DNA from 2 places in the Kitasatospora sp. LaBMicrA B282 genome. Region 1 is predicted to be linked to the other one. Evidence: predicted binding sites of a transcription regulator. Region 1 holds the regulator's gene; the other holds the start of a gene.
What was found. The regulator HspR, encoded in region 1, represses chaperone genes until heat shock. The targets are predictions, from matches to a motif close to TTGAGNNNNNNNNNCTCAA.

Region 1 (14,849 bases):
CTCTTCTTCTCCTGCTCCCAGCGCGCGGTCAGGCCGCTGAGCTGCTCCTGCCGGTCGGCCAGGTCGCGGCGCAGCCGGGCCAGCCGGTCCACCGAAGCCGGGTCCGATTCCTTCTCCAGCGCCAGCTCCTCCATCCGCAGCCGGTCCACCGAGCGCTGCAGCTCGTCGATCTCGACCGGGGAGGAGTCGATCTCCATCCGCAGCCGCGAGGCCGCCTCGTCGACCAGGTCGATCGCCTTGTCGGGCAGGAAGCGGGCGGTGATGTAGCGGTCGGACAGGGTGGCGGCGGCGACCAGCGCGGCGTCCGCGATCTGCACCTTGTGGTGCGCCTCGTAGCGTCCCTTGAGGCCGCGCAGGATCGCGATGGTGTCCTCGACGCTGGGCTCGCCCACCAGCACCTGCTGGAACCGCCGCTCCAGCGCCGGGTCCTTCTCGATCCGCTCGCGGTACTCGTCCAGCGTGGTGGCGCCGACCATCCGCAGCTCGCCGCGGGCCAGCATCGGCTTGAGCATGTTGCCGGCGTCCATCGCCGAGTCGCCGCCGGCGCCCGCGCCGACCATGGTGTGCAGCTCGTCGATGAAGGTGACCACCTGGCCGTCGCTCTGCTTGATGTCGTTCAGCACGGCCTTCAGCCGCTCCTCGAACTCCCCGCGGAACTTGGCGCCGGCCACCATCGCGCCCAGGTCCAGCGCCACCAGCCGCTTGCCGCGCAGCGACTCCGGCACGTCGCCGGCCACGATCCGCTGCGCCAGGCCCTCGACCACGGCGGTCTTGCCGACGCCGGGCTCGCCGATCAGCACCGGGTTGTTCTTGGTGCGCCGGGAGAGCACCTGGACCACCCGGCGGATCTCCTGGTCCCGGCCGATCACCGGGTCGAGCTTGCCGTCGCGGGCCGCCTGGGTCAGGTCGGTGCCGTACTTCTCCAGCGCCTTGTAGGTGCCCTCCGGGTCGGCGGAGGTGACCCGGGCGCTGCCGCGCACCTGGGTGAAGGCGTCCAGCAGCGCCTTGGGGGAGGCGCCCTGGCGGGTGAGCAGCTCGGCGACCGCGCCGCCCTCGGCGGCCAGGCCGACCAGCAGGTGCTCGGTGGAGACGTAGGCGTCGTCCAGCTGTTCGGCCCGGCGCCCGGCGTCCTCCAGCACGGCCAGGGTGTCGCGGCCCAGCTGCGGGGCGGCGACGGTGCTGCCCTGGGCGCTGGGGAGCTCGCGGAACTGGCGGCGGGCGCCGGCCAGCAGCTGGGCCACGTCGGCGCCGACGGCCTCCAGCAGTGGGCGGGCGATGCCCTCGGGCTGCTCCAGCAGGGCGAGCAGGATGTGCACCGGCCTGACGTCCGGGTTTCCCGCGCCGCCGGCCTGCCGGATCGCGGCGGACAGGGCTTCCTGGGTCTTGGTGGTGAACTTGCTCGCGTCCATGGCCACTGGTCTGTACTCCTCCTGGTCCTGCGCTGTCTGCGTGACTGGTCATGCGCTGTCTGCGTGAGCTGGTCGTGCGTTGGGTGAGCTGGTCCTGCGTTGTCGATGGTGAGCTACATTGAATGAGCGAAGTTGAGTCTACCTCGCTCAGCTTTTCTTGGTAAGCGCCAGCAGGTCCCGGGCCGGGCCGGTGGGCCGGGTGCCGGCCGGCCAGACCGCGCGCAGCGGGCGGCTCAGGTCGAGCCCGGCCAGCGGGACCTCGACCAGCCGGCGGGTGGCCAGCTCGTCGGCCACCGCCAGCTCGCTCAGGCAGACCGGCCCCGCCCCGCTCATCGCGGCCGCCTTGAGCGCGGTGCTGGAGGCCAGCTCCAGCAGCGGCGTGGCCCGCAACCCGGCCGCGGCCAGCCCCCGGTCCAGCACCTCGCGGGTGCCGGAGCCCGGCTCGCGCAGCACCAGCGGGGTGGCGGCCAGCTCGGCCGGGGTGATCGGGGCGCGGCGCCGGGCCCAGGGGTGGCCGGGTGCCACCACCAGCACCAGCCGGTCGCCCGCGACCACCGCGCCGGACAGCCCGCCCGGGATCCGCGGGCTCTCCACGAACCCCAGGTCCGCCTCGCCGGTCAGCAGCTGCTCGGCCACCGCCGCCGAGTTCGCGGTGCGCAGGGTGACCGCGGTGGCCGGGCGGGCGGACGCCAGGGCGAGCAGCCAGCCGGGCATCAGGTACTCCGCCACGGTCAGGCTGGCCACCACCCGCAGCCGGGCGTCCCGCCGCTCGCGCAGCGCCTCGATCCCGGCGTCCAGCACCTCGGCGGCCTCCACCACCCGGCGCGCCCAGCCGACCACCAGCAGCCCGGCCGGGGTGGGCCGGGAGCCGCGCGGCGAGCGCTCCAGCAGGGCCACCCCGAGCTGCCGCTCCATCCCCTTGATCCGGGCGCTGGCGGCGGGCTGGCTGATCCCCAGCTCGGTCGCGGCCCGGCCGACGCTGCCGAGCCGGTCGACGGCGAGCAGCAGTTCCAGGGCGCCCAGCTCCGGGACCCGGGGGGAGAGAGTCATAGGTCCAGGTTATGTCCTGATAGCCCGGAGGCCGCTACCGGAGGGCCGGCCACCGGCCGAGGCTGGGTCCATGGCCACCGTCACCGTCATCCGTCCCCGTCCCCGCCTCCGTCCGCTGGCCCGCACCCGCCCGCGCTGGGACCTCGCCCAGCTCGGCCCCAACTGGTACGCCGCGGTGATGGGCACCGCGATCACCGCCAACGGCGCGCTCGCGCTGCCCTACCAGGTGCCGGGGCGGCTGGTCTTCGCCCGGGCGGTCTGGGTGCTGGCCCTGGTCTCGCTGCTGGTGCTGCTCGGCGCCCGGCTGGTGCACCTGGTCCGGCACCGCGCGGCGGCCCGCGAACAGCTGCTGGAGAACCCCGCCACCGCGTTCTTCTACGGCTGCCCGCCGATGGCCCTGCTGGCGGTCGGCTACGGCACCCTGGCGATCGGCCCCGCGCTGCTCGGCAGCGGCCCGGCCGTCGTGCTGGACGCGGTGCTCTGGAGCCTGGGCACCCTCTACGCGGTGCTGGTGGCCGCCGGGATCCCGTACCTGATGCTGACCCGGCACGAGCTCTCCGCGCTGCGCGCCAACCCGACCTGGCTGCTGCCGGTGGTCGCCCCGATGGTCTCGGCCGCACTCGGCCCCGCGCTGCTGCCGCACCTGCCGGCCGCGCTGCGCCCGCACCTGCTCTACGCCTGCTACGCGCTCTTCGGCGCCAGCCTGCTGGCCACCCTGGTGGTGCTGCCGGTGGTCTTCGCCGGCCTGGTGCACAGCAAGCTGCCGGCGCTGGTGCTCACCCCCTCGCTCTTCCTGGTGCTCGGGCCGCTCGGCCAGTCCACCACCGCGGTCGGCAACCTGGCGGACGCCGCCCGCCCGGTGGCTCCCCGGCTGGCCGGGGCCGCGCTGGACTTCGCGATCCTCTACGGGGTGGCCGTGCTCGGCTTCGCGGTGCTCTGGCTGCTGATCGCGGGCGCGGTCAACCTGCGGGCGCTGCGCCGGCACCGGATGCCGTTCGCGATGACCTGGTGGGCCTTCACCTTCCCGGTCGGCACCTGCGTCACGGGCGCGGCCGGGCTGGCCCGGCACACCGGGCTCGCCGGCTTCGGCTGGCTGGCGGCGGGGCTGTACGGGCTGCTGCTGCTCGCCTGGGCGGTGGCGGGCGGCCGGACCCTGGCCGGCCTGCTGGGCGGCCGGCTGCTGCGGGCGGCGTGACGGCGCTCCCGCCGCCGGGCCGGCGCGAGGTCACCTCCCGCCGCTGCCGGGCCGGCGCGAGGTCACCTCCCGCCGCTGCCGGGCCGGCGCGAGGTCACCTCCCGCCGCTGCCGGGCCGGCGCGAGGCCCCCTCCCGCCGCCGCCGACTGATCCGCCGTCACCACCAGGCGCCCCGCGCGGGCGATCGACCGTCACCCGCCCTCGCGCCGCGGACAGTCGGCTGGCAGTATGGCCGCTGGCACTATGGCCGCGGACAGTCAAGTTCAACGCCGGCCAGCGAAATCAACGGGGTGCGGGCCACGGCCTGGACAGGGCACCGGGGGAACACCAGAGGAAGTGGTGTGGTGATGTCAGGGGCGGATCAGGACTGCCTGCCGGTCGATCTGGTACTCGATCCGGCCGCCCGGGCGCTCTACCTCGCGGTGGTGGCCAAGGGCGGCTGGGTGAAGTCCGCGGAGGTGCAGCCGGCCGACGCGCCCGCGCTGGCCAGGCTGCTGGAGCTCGGCCTGGTGCGCGGCCTGCCGGGCGGCGCGTTCTACTCGGCGGTCAGCCCGCGCGCCTTCCTCGGCCGGGCCGCCGGGGCGCTGCGGGACCGGGCCGTGGGCCTGCTACGCCGGGCCGACGAGCTGCCGGCGGTGCTGGACGAGCTGGCCCACGCCTACGACGCCTCGCCGCGCCGGGTGGACCGCACCGGCACCGTCGAGACGGTCCAGCACCGGGACAGCATCCGGCACCGGATCGCCCAGCTGGTCGCCGACACCGAGTCCGAGATCCTCACCGCGCAGCCCGGCGGCGACCGCCCGCCGGACCACCTGGCCTGGGCGATGGCGCAGGACGTGCCCTTCCTGCGGGCCGGCGGCGCGATGCGCACGCTCTACCAGCCGGTGGCCCGCACCGACCCGGCGACCAGCTCCTACGCGGCCGCGGTCACGCCCTACGGGGCCCGGATCCGGCTGCTGGACGAGGACTTCCAGCGGATGCTGATCTTCGACCGCACGGTGGCGGTGATCCCCGCCTCGGCGGACATGGGCAGCGCGGCCTTCATCACCGACCCCACCGCGGTGGAGCTGCTGGTCGAGCTCTTCGAGCGGGACTGGCGGCGGGCCGAGCGGGTGGCCTGGGGCAGCGAGCACGCGGTGCCGGACGGCGACGCGGTGGCCGACCGGATCGCCCGGCTGCTGGCGAGCGGCCTGAGCCGGCGGGCGATCGCCACCCGGCTGGGCCTGAGCGAGCGCACGGTGGCCGCGCACATCGCCCGGCTGCGCGAGAAGTACGAGGCGGAGACGCTCTTCCAGCTGGGCTGGCTGATGCGCGGCGTGGGCTGACCGGCCGGGGGTCGCCCGGCTGCGGGGTGACCGACCTGGGTCGACCGGCCGGGGGCTGACCGGTCGGGGCACCCGCAGCTGCACGAACACGCAGCTGCGGGAACGCGCACCGGGCGGTGCCTTGTCGTGCGCCCACGCGGTGGGCCAGCCTGGGTCCGGGCTGTGCCCTGACCTCGGGGACCTGGAAGTCGGTCAAGCCGCGGCCCGATCAGTCGAACTGATGATGACTCAGCGATCGGTCGAGCCCGGCCGGCGGACGGACGGAGCGCCGGGGCGCGCCCGAGCCACCGTCCGACCCACCGCCCGACCCGACCGGCCGCCGGGGCGACGGGGAGGAGTACGCGATGGTCGGACGCTCGCACGTGCTGGTGGAGAGCCAGGCGGTCTGGGGGAAGCCGGGGGCGGACCGGTTCCTGCGCGAGGCCGTGACGCTGGCCGAGTCGGGGGACCGGGTGATCCTCTACCTGGTCGAGGACGGGGTCTTCGCGGCGGTCTCGGACGGGATCCCCGAGCTGGCCCGGCTGGTGGAGCTGGGCTCCGAGGTCTGGGCCGACGACCACTCGCTGACCCATCGCGCGCTGGCCGCCACCAGACTCTCGCCCTACGTCCGGGTCAAGGGCGCCGAAGCCCTGGACCGGGTGGTGCGCGGCTCCACCGGGCGGGTCGCGATGCACTGAGGCTGCACTGGGGCTGCCGGGGGCGCCGGGGTTCCCGGCTGCACCGGCGGTCCCAGCGTTTTCCCAGCTCACTACCAGCGAGACCGAACGTTCTCCTATCGTCGCAGCTCAGCTGGTGTGTGGACGGACGGTCACGGAGCGATTCTGCACGTTCGTGCAGTTGCGGGAACTTGAAGGCGAAACAACCTTGTCCCTCGCCCCGCGCGCTGTGAGGCTAGGGACACGCCAAGCCGCCCGGGCAACCGCAGCCCGTCGGTGGTGACTCGTCCGCCGTCTTCGCACAGGGGCAGAGGTATCTGCGCGGGGAACAGGTGGGCGCCGGGTGGTCAGCCATATGTGGTGATGGCGACCGGTCCGGTACCAGCGAGGCGTTGCTGCTCCGCCTCGCTGGAAGCACCTCGGATTTGGCGTCATGGAGGTGGATCCGCCCGGAGCGCAGGAGACTGCGCGTCCCTGGCTCCGGGCCGGATCCGCTGTCCGCGGACCGCCCGGGCTGCCCATCACGGGGGCGGGCAGCCCGGGGCTCCGGCCCGGCGCTCACGTTCCGTCGTTCACGTGTTCCTCCTCCACTCTTCCCCCCTTCTTCCTCCCTCCTTCCCACCGGCCCGGTTTGCGCCCCGGGGCCGCCCGCACCCATTCCTGATGAGATGATGCGGACCGGCGGTCGTTCGACCGCTGCCGGTCCAGCGCGTGCAGGGGGGACGGGGTGGCCCACACCACGGCGGTGCCGCGAGGCGCCAGGTCGCTGCCGCCCGCCGAGCGCACTCCCCCCTCCGCGGCGAGGGTTCAGGGGGAGTCGACGCGATGACCGACGTGACCGGGAGCGGCCCGGCGGCCGGCGGACCCGAATCGGCCATCGGCCCCGCGCTGCCCAGCGAGGCGGCCCGCGCGCTCTACCTGGCGGTGCTCGGCGAGGGCGGCCGCCTGGCGGCGGCCGAGGTCGGCGACGCGCTCCGGGCGGCGGTGGCCGAACTCGTCGAGCTCGGCCTGCTCGCCGAGGAACCCGAACGGGCCGGCTACGCCGCGGTGAACCCGCGTGCGGTGGGCGGCCGGCTGAGCGAGGAACTGCGCTCGGCGGGGACCCGGCTGCTGGTCCAGGCCCAGGAGATGCCGGCGCTGCTGGAAGACCTCACCCGGGCCTACGATCTGACGCCCCGAAAGGTCGACCGCTCCGGCGAGGTCCGCCACCTGCACGACGAGGGCGAGATCCGGCAACTGATCGACCGGCTGATCGGCGAGTCCGACCACGAGGTCATCTCCGCCCAGCCCGGCGGCCCGCTGCCCACCCACTTCGTCGAGTCCGCGCTGGAGCGCACCGCCGCCTTCCTGGCCCGCGGCGGCGGCATCCGGGCCCTCTACGAACCGGCGGCCCGGCTCGACGGACCCACCACCGCCCACGTGCTGATCGCCACCGAGCGGGGCGTCCGGTTCCGGGTCCTCGGCGAGTCCTTCAAGCGCATGCTGATCTTCGACCGGGCCACCGTGGTGATCCCCGGCGACCCCGAGTTCACCAACGCCGCCGTCCTCGAGGACCCGGCGGTGGTGGCCTTCCTGGTCGGCATGTTCGAACGCGACTGGCAGCGCGCCGAGCCGGTCCAGTGGAGCCAGGCCGCCCCCGACACCGTCGGCCTGCCGGTCCACGCCCAGGTCGGCCGGCTGCTCTCCCAGGGCCTCACCCAGCGCATGATCGCCACCCGACTCGGCCTCAGCGAACGCACCGTGGCCGGCCACATCTCCCGGCTGCGCGAACTCTACGACGCCGAGACCCTCTTCCAACTGGGCTGGCTGATGCGCGCAGCCACCGGCGAGAGCCGTCCCGGGTGAGCCACCCGGCCGTGGGCGCGACGAGTGCTCCGGCTGTGCCGGACGCCGAGGCGCAGGCTCTGTACCGGGCGTTGTTGGAGGGTGGCGGCCAGTTCGGGCCGGAGCGGGTCGCTGCGGCCGAGGTCGCGGCGTTCGAGCGGCTGCGGGCGGTCGGGCTGGTGGTGGAGCAGCCGGACGGACTGTGGACCGTGACCAATCCGCGGGTGGCGGTCGCCCGGATCAGTGCCGGGCTCCGGTCGGCGAGCCGGGCCGTGCTGGACCGGGCCGACGAGTTCGGCGAGCTGGTCGACGAACTGGCCCTCGCCTACGACCGGGCGGCGGCTGCGCCGAAGGGCGGCGGTTCGATCGAGGAACTGACCGAGCTGAGCCAGACCCAGCAGCGGATCGAGCAGTTGGCGGCCGAGTGCACCAGGGACATCCTCACCGCGCAGCCCGGCGGCAGCCGCCGGCTGCTCTGGAAGGAGCGCACCTTCGACACCGCGCGGCGGTTGCAGCAGCGCGGCGTCCGGATGCGCACGCTCTACCACCGCGCCGCGCTCGCGCACCCCGACCTGGCCGAGTACGCCGCGTTCGCCACGGGGCTGGGGCACCAGGTCCGGGCCCTGGACGAGGACTTCCCCCGGGCCATGGTCTTCGACCGTGCGGTTGCGGTGGTGGCGGGTTACCCGGGTCGGATGGTGGCGTCCATCATCGAGGACCCGGTGCTGGTGGAGGTGGTGGTCAACCAGTTCGAGCGGGACTGGGCCCGGGCGGCGCGGGTGGGGCGCCCGGAGCCGACCGTGCCCGAGGACGCGCGGCTGGTGGAGCTGCTGGCCACGGGACTGACCCAGCAGGCCGTCGCGTCGCGGTTGGGGTTGAGCGAGCGGACGGTGGCGGCGCGGATCTCCCGGCTGCGGGAGCGCCATGACGCGCAGACGCTGTTCCAGCTGGGGTGGCAGATCCGGGCCGCCGAGCCGTCCGTCGGCGGCTGACCTCGGGGGCGGTCAGCCACGGGGAGAGGAAGCTCAGCCGTTCCGGGGCCTCAGCGGTTCTCGAGCTCGGCCCTGCTGGAGGTCAGCCGATCGCGGCGTCGCTGGCGGACCAGCCGTCGAAGGCGCTGCGGGCCGCCGGGATCGGCTTGAAGTGCTCGCCGGGCGCGGTCCAGAAGCCCTCGCGCAGCGACAGGGCCATGCCGGCCCAGTCCAGCGCGGTCTCCACGATGTGCCGCAGGCTCTCCTGCGACCAGCTGTCGTCGAAGACCAGCGGCAGCACCGGGGCGACCTGCTCGATGGTGGCGATCAGTGGGTTGTGCGTGATCGCCTCGTCCACCAGCAGCACGATCGGCTTGCGGAGCGCGGAGCCCCAGCCGAGTTCGAGCGAGACGCCGGCCGACAGCGGGGAGCCGACGTAGGCGAAGACCAGGTCAGCGGTCTGCAGGGCGCGGAAGTCGGAGGGCACCCGCGGTTCCGGAGCCCGGCCCTCCACGGTCCAGGCGTCACTGTGGTGCGCGCTGTACACCGCGGCCCCGCTGCGCAGCAGCGAGCTGCGCAGGGCGGTCAGGCGGGTCCGGCTGGCGAGCGTCACCACGCTGTCGGCCGGCCCGGTCAGCCGCATGAGCGGCGCGGCGAGGAAGACACGGGCCCGCCGGCTCTCGGGGGCCTGAGGTGCGTGCTGACGCAGGTGGGGCTCACTCATGGCGAAGGCTCCGGGGGAGTTGACGATCCTGCTGAGTGTGGTCTCCGCAGGTCAAGCGGGGTGCGGAGCGAGCGGGGGACGGTTGCTGGGCCGCCTCGAGATCGGGGTGCTCGGCGCTCGTTCGCCTATTGATCGTCACTGCCCACGGTGCACGGCGTCCACAGGACCGGTGTGTCATCTCCCTGACTGGCATGGGGATGACACGCGTGGACGCGCTGATCGCTGTCGGGGCTCCGACAAACAGGTGTCATATTTCTGCCTGGCAGCACGATGACACGGGTTGCCGGCTGCCTGAGCTTGCCCTGGGCCGGAAGTATGGCTTTGATAAACGCTTGTTCGCATCTAATCGCGTGATCGTGATGAGATGCTTTATCGCCCGTTATATCAGGTTCATGACAAGGAGGCACCACGTGCGTCGTGCACCTCGATCCGGAATCCGCGTGCTGCTGACGGCTGTCGGCATCGGCGCGGCCTTGATGGTGTCGGGTTTCGTTTCTCACCACGTGACTGCGCCAGCTCCCGCTGACACGGTCTGGACCAAGAGTTCGGCGATTCCCGCCGACACGGTCTGGACCAGGAGCGCAGGGGTGGTTCCTGCTGACACCGTCTGGACCTAGAGCGCGGCAGCGCTTGACCACCCGCCCCCTGCCCGACCCTGGGCGGCAGCCGGAACAGGCGGCCGCCGGTCACTGACGGGCGGGCGGCCGGTCGTGGCCGGGTCGTACGGGGCTCAGTGGGAGACCGGGCCCAGGGGGAGACCGGGCTCAGTGTGAGGAGGCGTCGGGGAGGAGCGATGCCTCCTCGGCATCGGGCATCTCGGCGTCCTCCTGGTAGAGGCTCGTCGGAGCGCTCAGCGCCATCCGCCACCCCAGCTGGAACAGGGTCTCGGAGCCGTACTCCTCCCGGAAGTCGGCGATGTGCCTGGCCAGGGTGCGTTCGCTGATCCCGAGGTTGCGCGCGATGACCCGGTGGCCGACGCCCTGGATCATCATGCGCAGGATGTTGGTGCGCATCCGGGAGATGACCTCCGGCGGGACCTCGGTGGCGCCGAGGAAGGGGCTGGAACGCTCCCAGAGGCGCTCGAACGAGTCGACCATGTAGGCGACGATCGCCTCGTCACTGATGAACGCGGCCTTCTCCGTGTCGTCGCGCACGGGTATGACGGCGATCCGCCGGTCGATGACGAAGAGTCTGGTGAACGGCTCCTCCAGGGTCCGGATCGCACCGCCGCCCTCGGTGATCCGCTCCACGTAGTGCCGCGCGGGAGCGGAGTAGCGGGCGCTGGGGTGGTACAGGACCCGGCGGGCCACTCCCCGCCGCAGCAGCGTCAGATCCGACTGGACCGCGACCTCGTCGACGGCCGTCTGGCGCCGGCTCCCGCCCGGCTGCGCGGTGAGGATCTCCACCTGGGCGGCCTCGACCAGGGCCCGGACCCGCTGGTTGATCTCCACCACGCCGTGGACGTACTCGACCGGTCCACCGGCGTGCAACTGCTGGTCCAGCGACCGATAAGCGCGGCTGAGTTCCTGCATGGCGGCGGGTATGGACACCGCCTGCGACAACAGGGAAAGGGCCTGCTTTTGCCAGGCGGAACTGAGTCTGCTGGCCAGCCATTCCGGATCGGTGGCCGTTACCACGGCCGGTTTTCCTTGGCCGATAACCAATAGACCGAGTTCGGCGAGCTCCGAGTATGGGCTGCTGAGATCCGCCTCGTTCACCTCGACGCTGCCACCAGCGGCAATCACCTCGAGATAGAGGGCTTTCGCCTCGGCGGACACGAAGTCGACATGCTCGTTGTCACGCTCGCCTCCGCTCGTCGAACCCACCCCTGGCTCCCCCTCTCAGGAAGTCGGAACATCCCTTCATCTGCCAGCACTCTACGCAAGCGCGGGAGCGCTTGGCACCCCACCGTTCGGTGGGTGGCCAAACGCTCCCGCTCGCTCCGCTTCCGTTCCGCCGTCCCTACCGCCGCGGCCGCCACACCACCAGGGCGCTGGACTGCTGCGCCGGCTGGTACGGCACCAGGTCCCGGCGGTAGGAGGCGTGCACCGCCGCCTCCCGGGCCTGCAGGGCCGCGCCGGCGCCCTCGACGGCGGCGGCGAGCTCGGCGACCCGGGCCTGGAGCGCGGCGACCTGGTTCTCCAGCTCGATGATCCGCTTGATCCCGGCCAGGTTGATGCCCTCGTCCTGGGAGAGCCGCTGCACCTCGCGCAGCTGCTGGATGTCCCGGGCCGAGTAGCGGCGGCCGCCGCCGCCGGTGCGGTCGGGACAGACCAGGCCGAGCCGGTCGTACTGGCGCAGCGTCTGCGGGTGCAGGCCGGAGAGCTCGGCGGCCACCGAGATCACGTAGACCGGGGTCTCCTCGGTGAGCACGTAGCCCGCCGCGGCGGCCCGGCGCGGGCGGGCACCGGGGCCGGGGCCGCCGGGCAGGCCGTCGCCCAACCCGACGCCGATGCCCTCGGCCCTGGTCTCCGCGGGCCTCGGGTCGGTGTTGCGCTCGGGGTTACGCATGGTCAGCTCACGCTCCCTCCGCCGCCTTGAACAGGGCGGCACGCGGGTCCTCGGACGCGGTGGCGTCGCGGTACTGCTCCAGTGCGCTCAGGGCCTCGCCGTCCACCTGCTGCGGGACCGTCACCTCGACGGTCACCAGCAGGTCGCCCCGGGTGCCGTCCTTGCGGGTGGCCCCCTTGCCGCGGGCCCGCAGGGTCAGGCCGTTGGCGCTGCCGGCCGGCAGCCGCAGCTTCACGGCCGGGCCGTTCAACGTCGGTACGTCGATGGTCCCGCCGAGCGCGGCTTCCGGGAAGGTGACCGGGACGGTCACCGTCAGGTTGTCGCCCTTGCGGCCGAAGACCGGGTGCGAGGTGACGTGCACGCTGACGTAGAGGTCACCGGGCTGGCCGCCGCGCTCGCCCTGGGCGCCCTTGCCCTTGAGCCGGATCCGCTGGGCGTCCTGCACCCCGGCGGGGATCCGCACCTGCATGGTGCGGGCCGAGCTGGCCCGGCCGCTGCCGTGGCAGTCGGGGCACGGGTCGTCGACGATCATGCCGCGGCCCTTGCAGTCGCGGCACGGCTCGGAGAGCGCGAAGGCGCCCTGGCCGCGGCTGACCGTGCCGGCGCCGACGCAGGTCGGGCAGACCCGCGGGGTGGTGCCGGCCTTGGCTCCGGTGCCCGAGCAGCTCCGGCAGGCGGCCTGGCTGGTCATCCGCAGCGGGACGGTGGCGCCGTCCACCGCCTCCTCGAAGCTGAGCGTGACCTCGGTCTCCACGTCGGCCCCGCGCCGCGGCTGGGCCTGCCGGCCGCCGCGGTTGAACAGGCCGCCGAAGACGTCGCCGATCCCGCCGCCGGCGCCGCCGCCCTGGGTGCCGCTGAACAGGTCGCCGAAGTCGAAGCTGTAGCCGTTGCCGCCGGGCCCGCCGGGGCGCATCCGGCCGGTGCCGAAGAGGCTGCGCGCTTCGTCGTACTCCTTGCGGCGCTTGTCGTCCGACAGGACGTCGTAGGCCTCGGAGATGTCCTTGAAGCGCTCCTCCGCCTTGGCGTCACCCTTGTTGGCGTCCGGGTGGAACTCGCGGGCGAGCTTGCGGTAGGTCTTCTTGATCTCCGCAGTGGTGGCGTCCTTGGGCACGCCGAGGACCTTGTAGTAGTCCTTCTCCACGTAGTCCTTCGTGCTCATGGCTGCTGCCACCTCCCGGGCTGGGTCGATACGGCGCTGCGGAGCCGCGCGTCACCGAAGGCGACGTGCGACCCCGCAGCGCACAGCGTGTCAGTTCTCGGCCGCACCGTCAGCCTCGGGGGCCGACGGACCGTCGCCATCCGGCCCGCCGGTGGCGGACTGGGTGCCGGGCTGCGGTTCCGCGACGGCCACCATCGCCGGGCGGATGATCCGCTCGCCGATCCGGTAGCCGGGCTGGAGCACCTGCACGCAGGTGTCCTCGGTGACCTCCGAGGAGTAGCTGTGCATCAGCGCCTCGTGCAGGTTCGGGTCGAAGGGCTCGCCCTCCTTGCCGAACTGCTGCAGGCCGAGCTTGGCGACGACCGTCTCCAGGTTGTCGGAGACCGACTTGAAACCGCCGGTCACCTCGCCGTGCTCGCGGGCCCGGCCGATGTCGTCCAGCACCGGGATCAGCGACTCCAGGATGTTGGAGACCGCGATCTCGCGCACCGTCAGCCGGTCGCGCTCGACCCGCTTGCGGTAGTTCTGGTACTCGGCCTGCAGCCGCTGCAGGTCGGCGGTGCGCTCGGCCAGCTCGCGCTTGGCCGAGGCGACCTCGTCACCCTCGGCGGCACCCTTGAGGGCTTCCTCGGCGGCCTTCACCACGGCCTCGTCGGCGTTGGAGTCGTCGCCGGGCTCCACGCCCTGCGCCTTCTCCGTCATGCGGCACCGCCCTTGGGCTTCTCGTCGTCGATGATCTCGGCGTCGACCACGTCGTCCTCGGGCTTGGCGTCGCTCGGGGCACCGGCGGCGGCCGCACCCGCGGCGTCGGCGTTGGCGTAGAGCGCCTGGCCGAGCTTCTGGGCGGTGGTGGAGACCTTCTCCGAGGCCTCGCGGATCGCCGCGATGTCCTCGCCCTTCAGGGCCTCCTTGAGCTCGCCGATCGCGCCCTCGACCTCGGTCTTGACGTCGCCCGGGAGCTTGTCGGTGTTGTCCGCGATGAACTTCTCGGTCGAGTAGACGAGCTGCTCGGCCTGGTTGCGGGTCTCCACGGCCTCGCGGCGCTTGTGGTCCTCCTCCGCGTACTGCTCGGCCTCGCGGGTCATCCGCTCGATGTCGTCCTTCGGCAGCGAGGAGCCGCCGGTGACGGTCATCCGCTGCTCCTTGCCGGTGCCGAGGTCCTTGGCACCGACGTGCATGATGCCGTTGGCGTCGATGTCGAAGGTGACCTCGATCTGCGGCAGGCCGCGCGGGGCCGGCGGCAGGCCGGTCAGCTCGAACATGCCGAGCTTCTTGTTGTACGCCGCGATCTCGCGCTCGCCCTGGTAGACCTGGATCTGCACGGAGGGCTGGTTGTCCTCGGCGGTGGTGAAGATCTCCGAGCGCTTGGTCGGGATCGTGGTGTTGCGCTCGATCAGCTTGGTCATGATGCCGCCCTTGGTCTCGATGCCGAGGGACAGCGGGGTGACGTCGAGCAGCAGGACGTCCTTGACCTCGCCCTTGAGCACGCCGGCCTGCAGCGCGGCGCCGATGGCCACGACCTCGTCCGGGTTGACGCCCTTGTTGGCGTCCTTGCCGCCGGTCAGCTCCTTGACGAGCTCGGCGACGGCGGGCATGCGGGTCGAGCCACCGACCAGGACGACGTGGTCGATCTCGGAGAGCGAGATGCCGGCGTCCTTGATCACGTTGTGGAACGGGACCTTGCAGCGCTCCAGCAGGTCCGCGGTCAGCTGCTGGAACTGGGCCCGGGTGAGCTTCTCGTCCAGGTGCAGCGGGCCCTCGGCGGAGGCCGTGATGTAGGGCAGGTTGATCGAGGTCTCGGAGGACGAGGAGAGCTCGATCTTGGCCTTCTCGGCCGCCTCGCGCAGGCGCTGCAGCGCCATCTTGTCCTTGGACAGGTCGACGCCGTGGCCGGCCTGGAAGGTCTTCACCAGGTGGTCGACGACGCGCTGGTCCCAGTCGTCACCACCGAGGTGGTTGTCACCGTTGGTGGCCTTGACCTCGACCACGCCGTCGCCGATCTCCAGCAGCGAGACGTCGAAGGTG
Region 2 (14,849 bases), on a different contig from region 1:
CCGAGCTGGTGCTGGCCTCCCGCAAGGTGATCGTCTGCTGGGCGATGGGCCTGACCCAGCACAAGCACTCGGTGCCGACCATCCGCGAGGTGGTCAACTTCCTGCTGCTGCGCGGCAACGTCGGGCGGCCGGGGGCCGGCGTCTGCCCGGTGCGCGGGCACAGCAACGTGCAGGGCGACCGCACCATGGGCATCTTCGAGCGGCCGGCCGCCGCGTTCCTGGACGCACTGGCCCGGGAGTTCGACTTCGAGCCGCCGCGCCACCACGGCCTCGACTCGGTGGAGACCATCAAGGCGATGCGCGACGGGCGGGTCGGCGTCTTCTTCGCGATGGGCGGCAACTTCGTCGCCGCCACCCCGGACACCCTGGTCACCGAGGCCGCGATGCGCCGCTGCCGGCTGACCGTGCACGTCTCCACCAAGCTCAACCGCTCGCACGTGGTCACCGGCGCCCGGGCGCTGATCCTGCCCACCCTGGGCCGCACCGACCGCGACCGCACCGCGGCCGGCGACCAGTTCGTCACCGTCGAGGACTCGATGGGCATGGTGCACTCCTCGCAGGGCCGACTGCGTCCGCCCGCGCCCGGCCTGCTCTCCGAGACCGCGATCGTCTGCCGGCTGGCCCGGGCCGCGCTCGGCCCCGCCGACCCGACCCCGTGGGAGGAGTTCGCCGAGTCCTACGACGCCGTCCGGGACCGGATCGCCAAGGTGGTGCCGGGCTTCGCCGACTTCAACACCAGGGTCCGGGCGCCCGGCGGCTTCGCGCTGCCGCACGGCCCGCGGGACAGCCGCAGCTTCCCCACCACCACCGGCAAGGCCAACTTCACGGTCAACGCGATGACCGCGCCCCAGGTCCCCGCCGGGCGCCTGCTGCTCCAGACGCTGCGCTCGCACGACCAGTACAACACCACGATCTACGGCCTGGACGACCGTTACCGGGGCATCACCGGCGGGCGCCGGGTGGTCCTGGTCAACCCGCTGGACGCGGCCGAGCTGGGGCTGACCGAGGGCGGCTACGTGGACCTGGTCGGCGAGTGGCACGACGGGGTGGAGCGGCGCGCACCGCACTTCAAGGTGGTGCACTACCCGGTCGCCCGGGGCGGGGCGGCGGCGTACTACCCGGAGACCAACGTGCTGGTGCCGCTGGACTCGACGGCCGAGATCAGCAACACGCCGACCTCCAAGGCCGTGGTGATCCGCTTCGCGGCCGACACCGGGGCCTGAGGCCGGCCCGCCGCCGGCTCACGGGGACGGGGTGCCCGAGGGGCTCAGCGAGGCGGTGACGGACGGCGCCGTGCCGGAGGGCGAGGCGTCGGGCGTGCCGCCGACCGTGGCCGACGGCGAGCCGGACGGCGAGGGCTGGGCCGGCGCGGTCCCGGAGGGCGAGGCGCTGGGCGTGCCGCTGCTGCTGCCGCCGCTCGACGGCGTGGGCGAGGGCCCGGGCCCCGAGGAGGGCTTGGGCGGTGCGGTCGGCGTGGCCGAGGGCAGCGGCGGGGCGGTCACCGGCGGCGCCGCCGGCACGATCGGCTGCACCGGCTGCTGCGGGGGCAGCGGCGCCACCTTGGGCAGGCCGGGGACGGCCGCCAGCTGGGGGGCGATCGGGGTGACGGTCTCCGCCTGCTGCAGGGTGGCCGGCACCTGCCAGGCGCCGCCCTTGTCGTCCGCGGCACCCTGCGGATCGGGCCGGACCGCACCGAGGACCGGCGCCATGCCGATCGGCGACACCCGGACCACCGCGCCGGTGTGCGGCGCCTGCACCACCAGCCCGCCGCCGATGTACATCGCCACGTGCTCGGCGCTGGCGTAGTAGAGGACCAGGTCCCCCGGGCGCAGCTGGTTCAGCGGGACGTGCGGCAGCTCGGCCCACTGCTCCTGGCTGGTGCGCGGGATCTCGACGCCGGCGTGCAGCCAGGCCTGGGAGGTGAGGCCGGAGCAGTCGAAGGTGTCCGGCCCGATCGCACCCCACTCGTAGGGCTTGCCGAGCTGCGCCATCGCGAAGGCCACGGCCTGCCGGCCGGCGGCCGAGGGGGTGCGCTCGCCCTGGCCGAGCACCCCGGTGGCCAGGAAGGCCAGCTGGGCCTGGTCGATCTGGTTCTGCTCCAGCAGCTCCAGCTCGCCCTGCTGGGCGCCGGTGAGCGAGGAGACCGCCTGCTCGACGGTGGCCAGCTGGCGGGCGATCTCGGCCTTGTTCCGGTCCTGCTGGGTGAGCAGCAGCTGGGTGGCGTTGACCGCGTCGGTGGACTGCTTCTGCAGCGTCTGCAGCGCGGCCTGGTCGCTCTTCAGCTGGTCGACGAAGGCGACCTGGGAGCGGCCCGCGGCATTGAGCAGCTCGGCCAGGTGGGCGGCCTGGTAGGGGTCGTTGGTGAGCAGCAGTTCGCCGAAGCCGGAGAGGTCGCCGTTGCGGTACTGCTCGGAGGCCAGTTCGGCGGCCACGTCGAGGCCCTGGTCGACCGCCTTCTGCTGGGCGTCGAGCTTGGCATTGACCGAGGCCACGGTGGCCTGCTGGGTGGTCAGCTGCTGGCTGGTGGCGGTGAACTGCTCGGTGGCCGCCTCGGCGTTCTGGTAGAGCAGGTGGATCCGGTCGAGCAGCGGGCCCAGGGTGGCCTCGGCGGCGGCCAGCTGGTCGGCCGCCGGATCGCCGGGGGTGCCGGGGGTGCCGGGGGACGGCGACGCGACGGGCACGGGTACCGGGGCGGCGAAGGCGCTCTGCACGCCGAACGGCAGCGCGAGCGCCGCCAGCGCCAGCACCGCACCGCAGCGCAGCGCGGCCCGGCGCCACGGCTGCGTCCCCATCAGCTGTTCGCGCCGCGTGGCCCGCATCGGCCCGCCTCCCGTCGCCCGGTGACCTCAGGGCCCCCGTCCGGTCACTGTCGGTGGGCCCTGGCCGATCCTGCCACGCCGACTGCCGGATCCGGCAGGGCGCCCCGGGCGATCTGATGAATTCTCAGCTCCGGCGGTGCCGTGACACAGATCTCACGCATCCGGCGACAAGCCGGACGTAGTTCGCATAAGACCAGGCCAGGACACCTGAAAGACTGTTGCACGAAAGAATCCAGCCATACACGGATCCGCGACGTCCGCCCCAGTTAACCTCCCGTTCACTCGACCTCCCTACGGTCGCGCCTGAGCGCAGCTGAAGAACACGACAGTCCTCCTCCTACGACGATTGTTTGGTAATGGAACAGATCACGTTCCTGGTCGCGGTGGTCATCGTCACCGCACTGGCCTTCGATTTCACGAACGGCTTCCACGACACCGCCAACGCGATGGCCACCTCCATCGCCACCGGCGCCCTGCGGCCCAAGGTGGCCGTCACCATCGCCGCCCTGCTGAACTTCGCCGGGGCCTTCCTCTCCGTGAAGGTCGCCGGCACCATCTCGGGCGGCATCGTCAACGAGAAGGCGGGCATCCACCCCGCCGTGATCTTCGCCGCGCTGGTCGGCGCCATCCTGTGGAACCTGCTGACCTGGCTGCGCGGTCTGCCGTCCAGCTCCTCGCACGCGCTGTACGGCGGCCTGATCGGCGCCACCCTGGTCGGGGTCGGCGTCGACGGCGTGAACTTCTCCACCGTGGTCACCAAGATCCTGCTGCCGGCCGTCGCCTCCCCGATCGTGGCCGGCCTGGCCGCCTGGGGCGCCACCAAGGCCGCCTACCTGATCACCAGGCGAGGCCACGAGAAGACCACCACCAAGGGCTTCAAGATCGGCCAGATCTTCTCCTCCTCGCTGGTCTCGCTCTCCCACGGCACCAGCGACGGCCAGAAGACCATGGGCATCATCACCCTGACCCTGATCTCGGCCGGCGCGCTGCCCAAGCACGCGCTGCCGCCCACCTGGGTGATCGTCAGCGCCGGTCTGGCCATGGCGCTCGGCACCTACATGGGCGGCTGGCGGATCATCCGCAGCATGGGCAAGGGTCTGACCGACGTCCGGGCGCCGCAGGGCTTCGCCGCCGAGAGCGCGACCACCGCGGTGATCCTCGCCTCCTCGCACATGGGCTACGGCCTGTCCACCACCCAGGTGGTCACCGGCGGCATCATGGGCGCCGGCCTGGGCGGTCCGCAGGGCGAGGTGCGCTGGAGCACCGCCCGTCGGATGGTCTACGCCTGGGGCCTGACCCTGCCCGCCGCCGGCGTGGTGGCCGGTGCCGCCGCGTTCGTGGCGGACCGGGGCACCTGGGGCGTGGTCCTGGTCGGCGCGGTCCTGGTGGCCGGGGCGGGCGCGATGTGGCTGATCTCCCGCCGCGAGCCGGTGACCGCACAGAACGTCAACGACGCGGCGGAGCTCACCGACGTCACCCCGGTGCCCGTGCCCGGCACGCCGGCCACCACCCCGTCCAGCACCACCGTCGCGGCCTGAGAGGGAACCGGTCATGCACATCAACTGGAGCGCCCTGGGCGACACCGCCGCCGTCAGCTTCGTGGTCACCGTCGCGGTGGTCGCCACCTTCGCCCTCGGCGTGCTCGCCCTGGGCCGCCGCGAGGCCGCGGTGGAGGCCGGCAACGGCCGCGGCACCGTCGCCCTGACCGGCGCCGGGGTCTGCTTCGCCGCCTGCGTCGCGGCGGTCGGCTACGGGCTCAGCCTGATCGCGGGCTGAGGCCCGGCGCAGCACGGCAACGGCGAAGGCCGCGAGGAACCCGGGTTCCTCGCGGCCTTCGCCGTTGCCGTGCGGCCGTGGCGTCGTGCCGGCGTGCTGCCGGGACGCCGCAACGCCGGGCCGCTAGGCCGACTCGCCGACCCGGTCCGCCGCCGCCGGCTGCGGTGCGGGCCCCGCGGCCGGTGCGGTGCGCAGCGGGACCTCGCGGATGAACAGGACGGCCAGCAGGGCGAGGGCCGCGAACGGGGTGGCGGTCAGGAAGACGGTGGCCACGCCGTGCCCGAAGGCGTCGGTGACCAGCGGCACCACCGGGGCGGGCAGCGCGTGCAGGTCGGGCAGGTCGCCGCCGCCCAGCGCGCTCGCCCCGGCCGGCGGGACGTGCGCCGCGGCCAGGTTCTGGGTCAGGTAGTGGGTGACCTTGGTGCCGAGCAGCGCGCCGAGTGCGGAGACGCCCATCGCGCCACCCATGGTGCGGAAGAAGGTGACGGTCGAGCTGGCCGTGCCCAGCTCCTTGGCGGGCACCGTGTTCTGCACCGCGAGCACCAGGTTCTGCGAGGTCAGGCCGAGCCCGACGCCGGTGCAGACCATGCCGATCGACAGCGCGCCGTACCCGGTGTCGGAGCGCGCGGTGCCGAGCAGGAAGAAGCCGACGGTCAGCAGCAGGGTGCCGGCCACCAGGTAGCGCTTCCACTTGCCGTAACGGGTGATCAGCCGCCCGGCGACGGCGGAGGCGATCGCCAGGCCGAGGATCATCGGCAGCGTCAGGATGCCGGCCATGGTCGGCATCTTCTCCTTGGCCAGCTGGAAGTACTGGCTGAGGAAGGTGGTGGCGCCGTACATCCCGATGCCGACGAAGGTACTGGCCACCGCGGCCAGGCTGACGGTGCGGAACCGGAACAGGGACAGCGGCATCAGCGGCTCGGCGGCCCGGCGCTCGGTCAGCACGAAGAGCACCGCCAGCAGCAGCCCGCCACCCACCATCAGCACGGTCTGCCAGGAGAGCCACGGGTAGTCCTTGCCGGCCAGCGTGACCCAGACCATCAGCAGGCTGACCGCGGCGGCGACCAGCAGCGCGCCGCGGTAGTCGATCTTCGCCGCCCGCTTGACCACCGGCAGGTGCAGGGTGCGCTGCAGCACCACGATCGCGATCAGCGAGAACGGGATGCCGACGTAGAAGCACCAGCGCCAGCCCAGCCAGTGGGTGTCCACGATGACCCCGCCGATCAGCGGACCGCCGATGGTGGCCAGCGCGAAGACGGCACCGAAGTAGCCGCTGTACCGGCCGCGCTCGCGCGGCGGCACCATCGCGGCCAGGCAGATCTGACCGAGCGCCACCACCCCGCCGGCGCCCAGGCCCTGCAGCACCCGGCAGCCGATCAGCTCGCCGGTGTTCTGCGCGAGCCCGGCCAGCGTGGACGAGACGATGTAGATCACCAGCGCCAGCTGCACCAGCAGCTTCTTGCTCACCAGGTCGGAGAGCTTGCCCCAGATCGGGGTGGAGGCGGTGAGCGAGAGCAGCGCCGCGGTGATCACCCAGGTGTAGGCGGACTCGCCGCCGTGCAGGTCGTTCAGGATGGTCGGCAGCGCGTTGGAGACGATGGTCGAGGAGAGCACCGCGACGAAGAGGCCGAGCAGCAGCCCGGAGAGCGCTTCGAGGATCTCGCGGTGCGTCATCGGGCGGTCGGGGTCACCGGCCTGGTGGCGGTGGTGCCGGGGCGCCGGCTGGCTGCTGGTCATGGGAGTCCTGGGTCCTGAGTCCTCGAGAATGGTTGCCTCAGGCAACCATATGCAGAGTTGGTTGATCCAGGCAACCTTTTAGGTCGAGGCTCCGGCCGCACTCGGACGCGGCTCGCGGGCGGCTACTCCGGCGGCAGCTCCAGCCGGCCCGCGCCGGCCGCCATCTCGTTGAACCGGGCCAGCAGCTCGGCGAAGGTCTCCAGGTCCCCCGGGTCCCAGCCGGCCAGCATGCTGCGGAACGCGGCGATCCGCAGCTCGTGCGCGCGCCGGTAGCGCCGCGCGCCGTCCTCGGTGAGCGAGACCAGGGAGACCCGCCCGTCCAGCGGATCGGCCTCGCGCTCCACCAGGCCCAGCTCCTCCAGGGCCTTGATCTGCCGGCTGACCGTCGCCTTGCCGACCCCGAAGTGCACGCCGACGTCGGTCACCCGGACCTGGCCGGCCTCGCTGAGGTGGGCCAGCAGGCTGTAGGCCAGCCCCTCCAGCTGCGGGTGCACCAGCCGGGACAGCTCGGCCGAGCGGGCCCGACCGCGCCGGAACAGCACCGTCACCTCGCGCTCCACCGCACGGAAGATCGACTCGCCGACCATCGGTTCCTCGGTCACGCCACCCCGCTACTCATCCACCCGGCGCCGCCCGCCGGAGCGTGATCAGTATCCACCAGCTCCGGTGTGGGAAAGGCTGTCCGGAATGTCGCTGATGTAGGAAGAGTCGGATACGCCGCAACCGCGCCGCAACCGCCATCGGTCGCGCCACCGCCACCGGTCGCACCGCCGAAGGGAGCCCCCGATGTCCGGGCAGGCATTCACCCGGGAACTCAAGGACGCCGTCACCGGCCGGACCGCCCTGCTGGTCGTCGCCGTGCTGCTGCTCCAGCTCGGCTTCATCACCTCCTACGTCGGCGCCCTGCACCACCCCACCCCGCACCGGCTGTCGATCGGCGTGGTCGCCCCGCCGCCCGCCCAGCAGCAGGTGGTGGCCGGGCTGAACCAGGTGCCGGGCGAGGCGGTGCACGCCGTCCCGGTGGCCGACCAGGCCACGGCCGTCGCCCGGATCAAGGACCAGCGGCTCTACGCGGCGCTGGTGGTCGACCCGACGTCCACCCAGGACACCCTGCTGGTCGCCACCGCACGCGGGAAGTCGGCGGCCACCGCGGCCGAGACCGTCGTCACCGCGGCCGAACAGCAGCAGGGGCGCACCGTACGGGTGCAGGACGTGATCCCGCTGGCCCCCGGGGACGCCAACGGGCTGTCCGCCTTCTACCTGGTGGTGGGCTGGTGCGTGGGCGGCTACCTGGTCGCCTCGATCCTCGGGATCAGCGCCGGTTCGCGCCCGGCCAACCGGGAGCGCGCGGTGCTGCGGATCGGCGTGCTGGCGCTCTACTCGGTGGCCGCGGGGCTGGGCGGGGCGCTGATCGCCGGACCGATCCTGAACGCGCTGCCGGGGCGCATCGTCGCGCTCTGGGGCGTGGGCGCCCTGGTGGTCTTCGCGGTCGGCACCGTCACCATGGCCCTGCAGTGCCTCTTCGACGTGGTCGGGATCGGGCTCGCGGTGCTGCTCTTCGTGGTGCTCGGCAATCCGAGCGCGGGCGGGGTCTTCCCACCGCCGCTGCTGCCGCCGTTCTGGCGGGCGATCGGCGCCTGGCTGCCGAACGGCGCGGGCACCGACGCGACCCGGTCGGTCGCCTACCTCGGCGGCTCCCGGCTCACCGGGCCGCTGCTGGTGCTGTCCGCCTGGGCGGTGCTGGGGATCGTGGTCGCGCTGGCCGCGGTGATCGCCAGGCCCCGGGGCGGCCGCACCGCGACCGTCCCGCCGGAGCCGGCGCCGGCGGCCTGAACCTGTCGGCCTGAACCCGTGGACCCGCCGGCCCGAACCCGACGGTACGAACCCGGCGGTCCGAACCCGCGAGCCCGAACCGGCCGGTCAGTGCACCCGGGCCGGCGACTCGACGTCCGCCGAGGAGTCGGCCCTGGTGTTGGTGAAGACGAACTTCTTCATCGCCCAGTAGCGGAAGGCCATCGCCACCAGGGTTCCGATGATCATGCCGCTGAGGAAGTCCGAGACCTCCTGGGTGAAGTTGCTCACGTGCGGTTTGTGCAGGTCGAAGACGTACCGGGAGATCCACAGCGGGACGTCGTTGACCCCGACCGCGATCGCGCTGACCACGAAGAAGGGGAGGGCCTCCTTGTGGCTGCCCTCGGACCGGAAGGACCACTGCCGGTTCAGGATGTAGGAGAAGACCGTGGAGACAGCCGTCCCGATGGTCAGCGCGACCACCGGCTTGTTCTGGCAGACGGTGAGCTTGAGCCCGTAGTTGATCACCAGCGTCAGCAGGAAGCACGAGCCACCCACGACGAGGAACTTCACCAGGCTGCGGTGCTGCACGACGAAGGGGCGCAGCGGCCCCGGCACCTTGGCCAGGAGCTTCTGTGTACGCGACGGCATTGGCGCAGTGTCGCACGAGTCCCTGAAAGGGCGTCGCCCGACGCCCCGGGGGGCGCCCGCCGCCGACGCCCCCCTCCAGGCCGCCCCGAGCCACGGTCGAGCCGCCCGGCGCCCGGGGGCGGCAAAGGCCGTCGGGCGCCGGGCGGGCGGGGGCCGATCAGGCCGCGGCGACCAGCACCTCGGCCGGCTCCAGCGCCAGGGCGAGGACCTCGCGGACGTCGCCGACCGGGTGGACCGTCAGGCGCTCCAGCACCTCGGCGGGGACCTCGTCCAGGTCGGGCTCGTTCCGCTTGGGGATGATCACCGTGGTGAGGCCGGCCCGGTCCGCGGCGAGCAGCTTCTGCTTCACGCCGCCGATCGGCAGCACCCGGCCGGTGAGCGAGACCTCGCCGGTCATCGCCACGTCGGTGCGGACCTTGCGGCCGGAGAGCAGCGAGGCCAGCGCCGTGGTCATGGTGACGCCGGCGCTCGGGCCGTCCTTGGGGACGGCGCCCGCGGGGACGTGCAGGTGGATGCCGCGGTCGCGCAGGCCGGTGACCGGGAGCTCCAGTTCGGCGCCGCGCGAGCGCAGGTAGGAGAGCGCGATGTGGGCGGACTCCTTCATCACGTCGCCCAGCTGGCCGGTGAGGGTCAGGCCGGTGGAGCCGGTCTCGGCGTCCGCCAGCGAGGCCTCGACGTAGAGCACGTCGCCGCCCGCCCCGGTGACCGCCAGGCCGGTGGCAACGCCCGGCACCGCGGTGCGCCGCTCGGCCGGCTCCTGGGCCGCCTCGGGGGTGTGGTGCGGGCGGCCGATCAGGCCGCGCAGGTCGTCCGCGCCGATCGCGGTGGGCAGCTCGCGCTGACCGAGCTCGCTCTGCGCGGCCACCTTGCGCAGGATCCGGGCCACCGCCCGCTCCAGGTTCCGCACCCCGGCCTCCCGGGTGTACTCCCCCGCCAGCCTGCGCAGGGCGCCCTCGTCCACCGCGACGTCCGCGGCCGCCAGGCCGGCCCGCTGCAGCTGGCGCGGCAGCAGGTGGTCGCGGGCGATGACGACCTTCTCGTCCTCGGTGTAGCCGTCCAGCCGGACCAGCTCCATCCGGTCCAGCAGCGGCTCGGGGATGGCCTCCAGCACGTTGGCGGTGGCCAGGAAGACCACGTCGGACAGGTCGAGCTCGACCTCCAGGTAGTGGTCGCGGAAGGTGTGGTTCTGCGCCGGGTCCAGCACCTCGAGCAGCGCCGCGGCCGGGTCGCCGCGGTAGTCCGAGCCGACCTTGTCGATCTCGTCCAGCAGCACCACCGGGTTCATCGAGCCGGCCTCCTTGATGGCCCGCACGATCCGGCCGGGCAGCGCACCGACGTAGGTGCGCCGGTGGCCGCGGATCTCGGCCTCGTCGCGCACCCCGCCGAGCGCGACCCGGACGAAGCTGCGGCCCATCGCCCGGGCCACCGACTCGCCGAGCGAGGTCTTGCCGACGCCGGGCGGACCGACCAGGGCCAGCACCGCACCGCCGCGGCGACCGCCGACCAGGCTCAGGCCCTGGTCCGCGCGGCGCTTGCGGACCGCCAGGTACTCGACGATCCGGTCCTTCACGTCGGCCAGGCCGGCGTGGTCGGCGTCCAGCACCGCGCGGGCGCCGGCGATGTCGTAGCCGTCCTCGCTGCGCTCGTTCCAGGGCAGCTCGAGCACGGTGTCCAGCCAGGTGCGGATCCAGCTGCCCTCGGGCGACTGGTCGGAGGAGCGCTCCAGCTTGTCGACCTCCTTGAGGGCCGCCTCGCGCACCTTCTCGGGCAGCTCGGCCGCCTCGACCCGGGCCCGGTAGTCGCCCTCCTCGTCGGCCGCCTCGCCGTTCAGCTCGGCCAGCTCCTTGCGCACCGCCTCCAGCTGCCGGCGGAGCAGGAACTCCTTCTGCTGCTTGGCGACGCCCTCCTCGACGTCCTTGCGGATGGTGTCGTTGACCTCCTCCTCGGCGAGGTGGTCCTTCAGCAGCTGCAGGGCGTACTCCAGCCGGGCCACCTGGTCGGCCTCCAGCAGCACCTTGAGCTTCTGCTCGGCGGTGGCGAAGGGGGCGTAGCCGACGTTGTCGGCCAGCTCGCCGACCCCCTCGATGGCCGCCACCCGGTCGACGATCTGCCAGGCGCCGCGCTTGCGCAGCCACTCGGTGGAGACCGCCTTGTACTCCTTCACCAGCTCGGCCGCCCGACCGGCCACCGGCATCCCGACCGAGGACTCCTTGAACGGCGTGGTCTCCACCCAGAGCGCGGCGCCCGGGCCGGTGGTGCCGGCCCCGATCCGCACCCGGCGGACCGCCCGGACCAGCGCGGCCGGCTCCCCGTCGGCCAGCCGGCCGACCTGCTCGACGGTGGCCAGGGTGCCCACCGCCGCGTACGAGCCGTCCAGCCGCGGCACCAGCAGCACCTGCGGCTTGCCGCCGGCCGCGGCACCGCTCACCGACGACCGCGCGGCGGCCCGGGCGGCCTCCACGGCGGCGCGCACCTCGGTGTCCTTGAGGTCCAGCGGCACCACCATGCCGGGCAGCACGACCTCGTCGTCGAGGGGCAGCACGGGCAGCGTGAGCGAAGCGGACGTCGATGCCATGATCTCTCCCCAGTCAGCGAACTTGAGTCGACATGACTAAGGCTTCGCCGGGTCCGGATGTTCCCCGGATGCGATCAGTCGAGTTCGCCCTGAGCGAACAGCGGACGACCGTCCGTGCCGGGCCGTCAGGGCCTTCCGGCGTCTTCCGAGGGCCTTCCCAGGGCCCTTCCCGGTGCCGTCACGGGCCGGAAAAACGATTGTCCGGCGGGCCGGAACGGCCTGCCGGACAATCGGACATCAATCCCGCGAGGGCGCTACGCCGGCCGCGCGACCCGGCGCACCACCCGCCACACCGCACCACCGGAACCGCGCCCGGGGCGTCCGGCCCGGCGCAGCGAGCCCCACAGCGCCACGCCGGTGAGCAGCGCGGTCGGGTGGCCGATGGCGGTGATCAGGTCCTGGTCGCCGACGATCTGGTGCGCCACCAACAGCACCGCCCCGCCCAGCGCCAGGTAGCGGCCGCGCGGCGGCAGCAGCCCGGCCACCGCGCCGAGCGAGGCCAGCACGCCGTAGCTGACGCCGATGTCGAGCTCGTCCAGGATGCCGGGGCCGACCTGCCCGGTGGCCACCGCGACCGCCACCACGCCCTGCGAGAGCAGCGTGCCGACCACGTGCCCGGCGGCGAACACCCCCGCGGCGCGCAGCGAGCCCACCCGCCGCTCCAGCGGGGCGACGGTGAAGGCGAAGGCCCACAGGTAGGGCATCCAGACCGGCCCCGCCACCCACAGGCCGCTCATCAGCAGCGAGCGCAGCGGGGTGCGCAGCAGGTGGTGGCCGTCGGTGCTGGACATGGTCTGCAGCTGGTGCACCAGGTCCGGGCTGGCGACCTGGGCGAAGACCGTGGTGCCGGCCAGCACCAGCAGGTAGCCGCAGGCGAAGGGGTTGCGCCGCGGGGTGGGCAGCCGGTCCAGCACCCAGCGCAGCGGCACCGAGCGCAGCCCGTGGCGCAGGCCGGTGAGCGGGGTCACGGCGCACCGCGCGCCGGCAGCCGCCGGGCGCGGCCAGGAGTCCGCGGACAGGCCCAGCGGGGAGTCCGTCGGCGAGTGGGCCATTGCGTCCGCCATGGCGCCTCCGTCCCTCGGTGGTTGCGCTCGCTGCGCGTGCACACCGTGCCATCACCGGCAGGTTTCGTCCACGGTACGGGGAATCTCTGAGAGTCGGCTGAGGATCGGGTTGCGGTCCCCGTTACGGCAGTTCAGAAGTTGGTATGGACCAAATGCCGCGCGAGTCGGGGTGACGTACCCGACCCTGGTTCGTGCATACACACCGTTACGGTGAGGCGACATGGACGGGTAAGGTAGCGGCCCGTGCTGGGTCCCCGGGGCGCGCACACAGGCCTGTGGTCCGGAAATCTGCGGTCCACCTGCCGGTGCTCGCCGGGTGTCCGTACGCTGCGAGGTATGGATGTCGGTCCTGCGGTCGGGAAGCCGCGGTCCGCAAACCCGCGCTTGGCGGAGCCGGGGCGAGATCAGCACGCGCAATTGAACGACGGAACAAGACTACGAGCGGTGCCCGCCACTCCCACAGGTGGCGGCCCGCAGGCCCTGGGGGCGGTGGCGTGACCGTGACAGAGATTCAGCAGGACACCAACAGCAGCGGTGTGATTGCCCAGCGACGCGTACTGGTGGTGGAGGACGAGCCCACCATCGCCGAGTCGATCGCGGCCCGACTGGGCGCGGAGGGCTTCAAGGTCGCCGTGGCCCACGACGGGCCCGGCGCGGTGGACGGCTTCCACACCTGGCAGCCCGACCTCGTGGTGCTCGACATCATGCTGCCCGGCTTCGACGGGCTGGAGGTCTGCCGCCGGATCCAGGCGCAGCGCCCGGTGCCGGTCCTGATGCTGACCGCCCGCGACGACGAGACCGACCTGCTGGTCGGCCTGGGCGTGGGCGCCGACGACTACATGACCAAGCCCTTCTCGATGCGCGAGCTGGCAGCCCGGGTCAACGTGCTGCTGCGCCGGGTGGAGCGGGCCCAGCAGGCGGCCAGAACTCCTGCGCTCGGCAGCCTCCGGTTCGGCGAACTGGAGATCGACCACGTGCAGCGCCGGGTCCGGCTCGCCTCCGGCGACGTCCACCTGACGCCGACCGAGTTCGACCTGCTGGCCTGCCTGGCCGCCCAGCCGCGCGCGGTGCTCACCCGCGAGCAGCTGCTGGCCGAGGTGTGGGACTGGACCGACGCCTCCGGCACCCGCACCGTGGACAGCCACGTCAAGGCGCTGCGCCGGAAGATCGGGGCGACCTGGATCCGCACCGTGCACGGCGTCGGCTACGCGCTGGAAGCGCCGGTGGGCTGAGCGGCGCGCCCGACGGGCGTACCCGACGGCGGGGGGGCCACGGGGGGACAGGAGTACGGGGAAACCAAGCACCGATGAACACCTCACCACGGGCTCGCACCGAGCCCGACCCGGCGCCGCGCCAGCAGCGGTGGCCCGGGCGCCTGGCCGCGCGGATCTGGCGCGAGATCCGACCGTTCGACCCGGCGCGCTCGATCAAGGGCAAGCTGACCATGCTGGTCATCGTGTCGGTGGTGGTCGCCACCGGCCTGGTGGTGATCGCGATCCGCTCGGAGACCCAGATCCGGGTGATCATGGCCTTCTCGATGATCGCCTCGCTGCTCTTCATGCAGTTGCTGGCCCACACGCTGACCGCCCCGCTGCGCGAGATGACCGCGGCGGCCCGGGCGATGGCCGGCGGCGACTACAGCCGCCGGGTGACCGCCGGTTCCCGCGACGAGATCGGCGAGCTGGCGGTGACCTTCAACAAGATGGCCGCCGACCTGGAGGCGGCCGACCGGCACCGGCGCGAGCTGGTCGCCAACGTCTCGCACGAGCTGCGCACGCCGATCGCGGCGCTGCAGGCGGTGCTGGAGAACATGGTGGACGGCGTGGTGCCGCCCGAGCAGGCCACCCTGGGCGCCGCGCTGGAGCAGACCGAACGGCTGGGCCGGCTGGTCTCGCACCTGCTGGACCTGTCCAAGCTGGACGACGGCGTGGTGCCGCTGGACGCCCGCGAGTTCGAGGTGGCCCCGTTCCTGGCCGGCGTGCTGCGCGGCCTGACGGTGGACGGCGCGACCGCCGGCGGCGCCTGGAGCCGGCGCGACGACCTGAAGCTGCGGATCGACGTCGAACCCGAGCAGCTGACCGCGCTGGCCGACCCGGAACGCCTGCACCAGGTGGTCGCCAACCTGGTGGACAACGCCTGCAAGCACTCGCCGCGCGGCGGCACCGTCACGGTCCGGGCCCGGGCCGGCGACTCCCCGCTCTCGCTGCTGCTGGAAGTGGCGGACCAAGGACCCGGCATACCGGCGCAGGACCGCACCCGGGTCTTCGACCGGTTCAGCCGGGCCGGCACCGCGACCGCCCAGGGCCCCGGCAGCGACGGCGGCACCGGCCTCGGCCTGGCCATCGCCCGCTGGGCGGTGGACCTGCACGGCGGGCGGATCGAGGTGGCCGACGTGCCCGACGGCTCCGGCGGCTGCCTGATCCAGGTCGCCCTGCC

Region 2: the regulator HspR is predicted to act here: its motif matches at 11,372-11,390, upstream of lon (endopeptidase La).

What each region holds. Positions count from the first base shown of each region.
Region 1 is NZ_JBNQTI010000079.1:21,178-36,026, reverse strand. It holds gene clpB (ATP-dependent chaperone ClpB) at 1-1,409, opposite strand, end outside; gene ACQRUO_RS21970 (LysR family transcriptional regulator) at 1,557-2,459, opposite strand; gene ACQRUO_RS21965 (TDT family transporter) at 2,530-3,654, shown strand; gene ACQRUO_RS21960 (LuxR C-terminal-related transcriptional regulator) at 4,002-4,979, shown strand; gene ACQRUO_RS21955 (hypothetical protein) at 5,324-5,656, shown strand; gene ACQRUO_RS21950 (LuxR C-terminal-related transcriptional regulator) at 6,461-7,480, shown strand; gene ACQRUO_RS21945 (LuxR C-terminal-related transcriptional regulator) at 7,492-8,451, shown strand; gene ACQRUO_RS21940 (hypothetical protein) at 8,534-9,154, opposite strand; gene ACQRUO_RS21935 (hypothetical protein) at 9,361-9,771, shown strand; gene ACQRUO_RS21930 (helix-turn-helix domain-containing protein) at 9,919-10,980, opposite strand; gene ACQRUO_RS21925 (heat shock protein transcriptional repressor HspR) at 11,117-11,665, opposite strand; gene dnaJ (molecular chaperone DnaJ) at 11,673-12,824, opposite strand; gene grpE (nucleotide exchange factor GrpE) at 12,915-13,526, opposite strand; gene dnaK (molecular chaperone DnaK) at 13,523-14,849, opposite strand, start outside.
Region 2 is NZ_JBNQTI010000078.1:21,818-36,666, forward strand. It holds gene ACQRUO_RS21750 (FdhF/YdeP family oxidoreductase) at 1-1,223, shown strand, start outside; gene ACQRUO_RS21755 (NlpC/P60 family protein) at 1,242-2,819, opposite strand; gene ACQRUO_RS21760 (anion permease) at 3,176-4,357, shown strand; gene ACQRUO_RS21765 (hypothetical protein) at 4,371-4,595, shown strand; gene ACQRUO_RS21770 (MDR family MFS transporter) at 4,719-6,332, opposite strand; gene ACQRUO_RS21775 (MarR family winged helix-turn-helix transcriptional regulator) at 6,455-6,934, opposite strand; gene ACQRUO_RS21780 (DUF3533 domain-containing protein) at 7,119-8,165, shown strand; gene ACQRUO_RS21785 (GtrA family protein) at 8,253-8,774, opposite strand; gene lon (endopeptidase La) at 8,932-11,349, opposite strand; gene ACQRUO_RS21795 (rhomboid-like protein) at 11,604-12,413, opposite strand; gene ACQRUO_RS21800 (response regulator transcription factor) at 12,914-13,645, shown strand; gene ACQRUO_RS21805 (sensor histidine kinase) at 13,720-14,849, shown strand, end outside.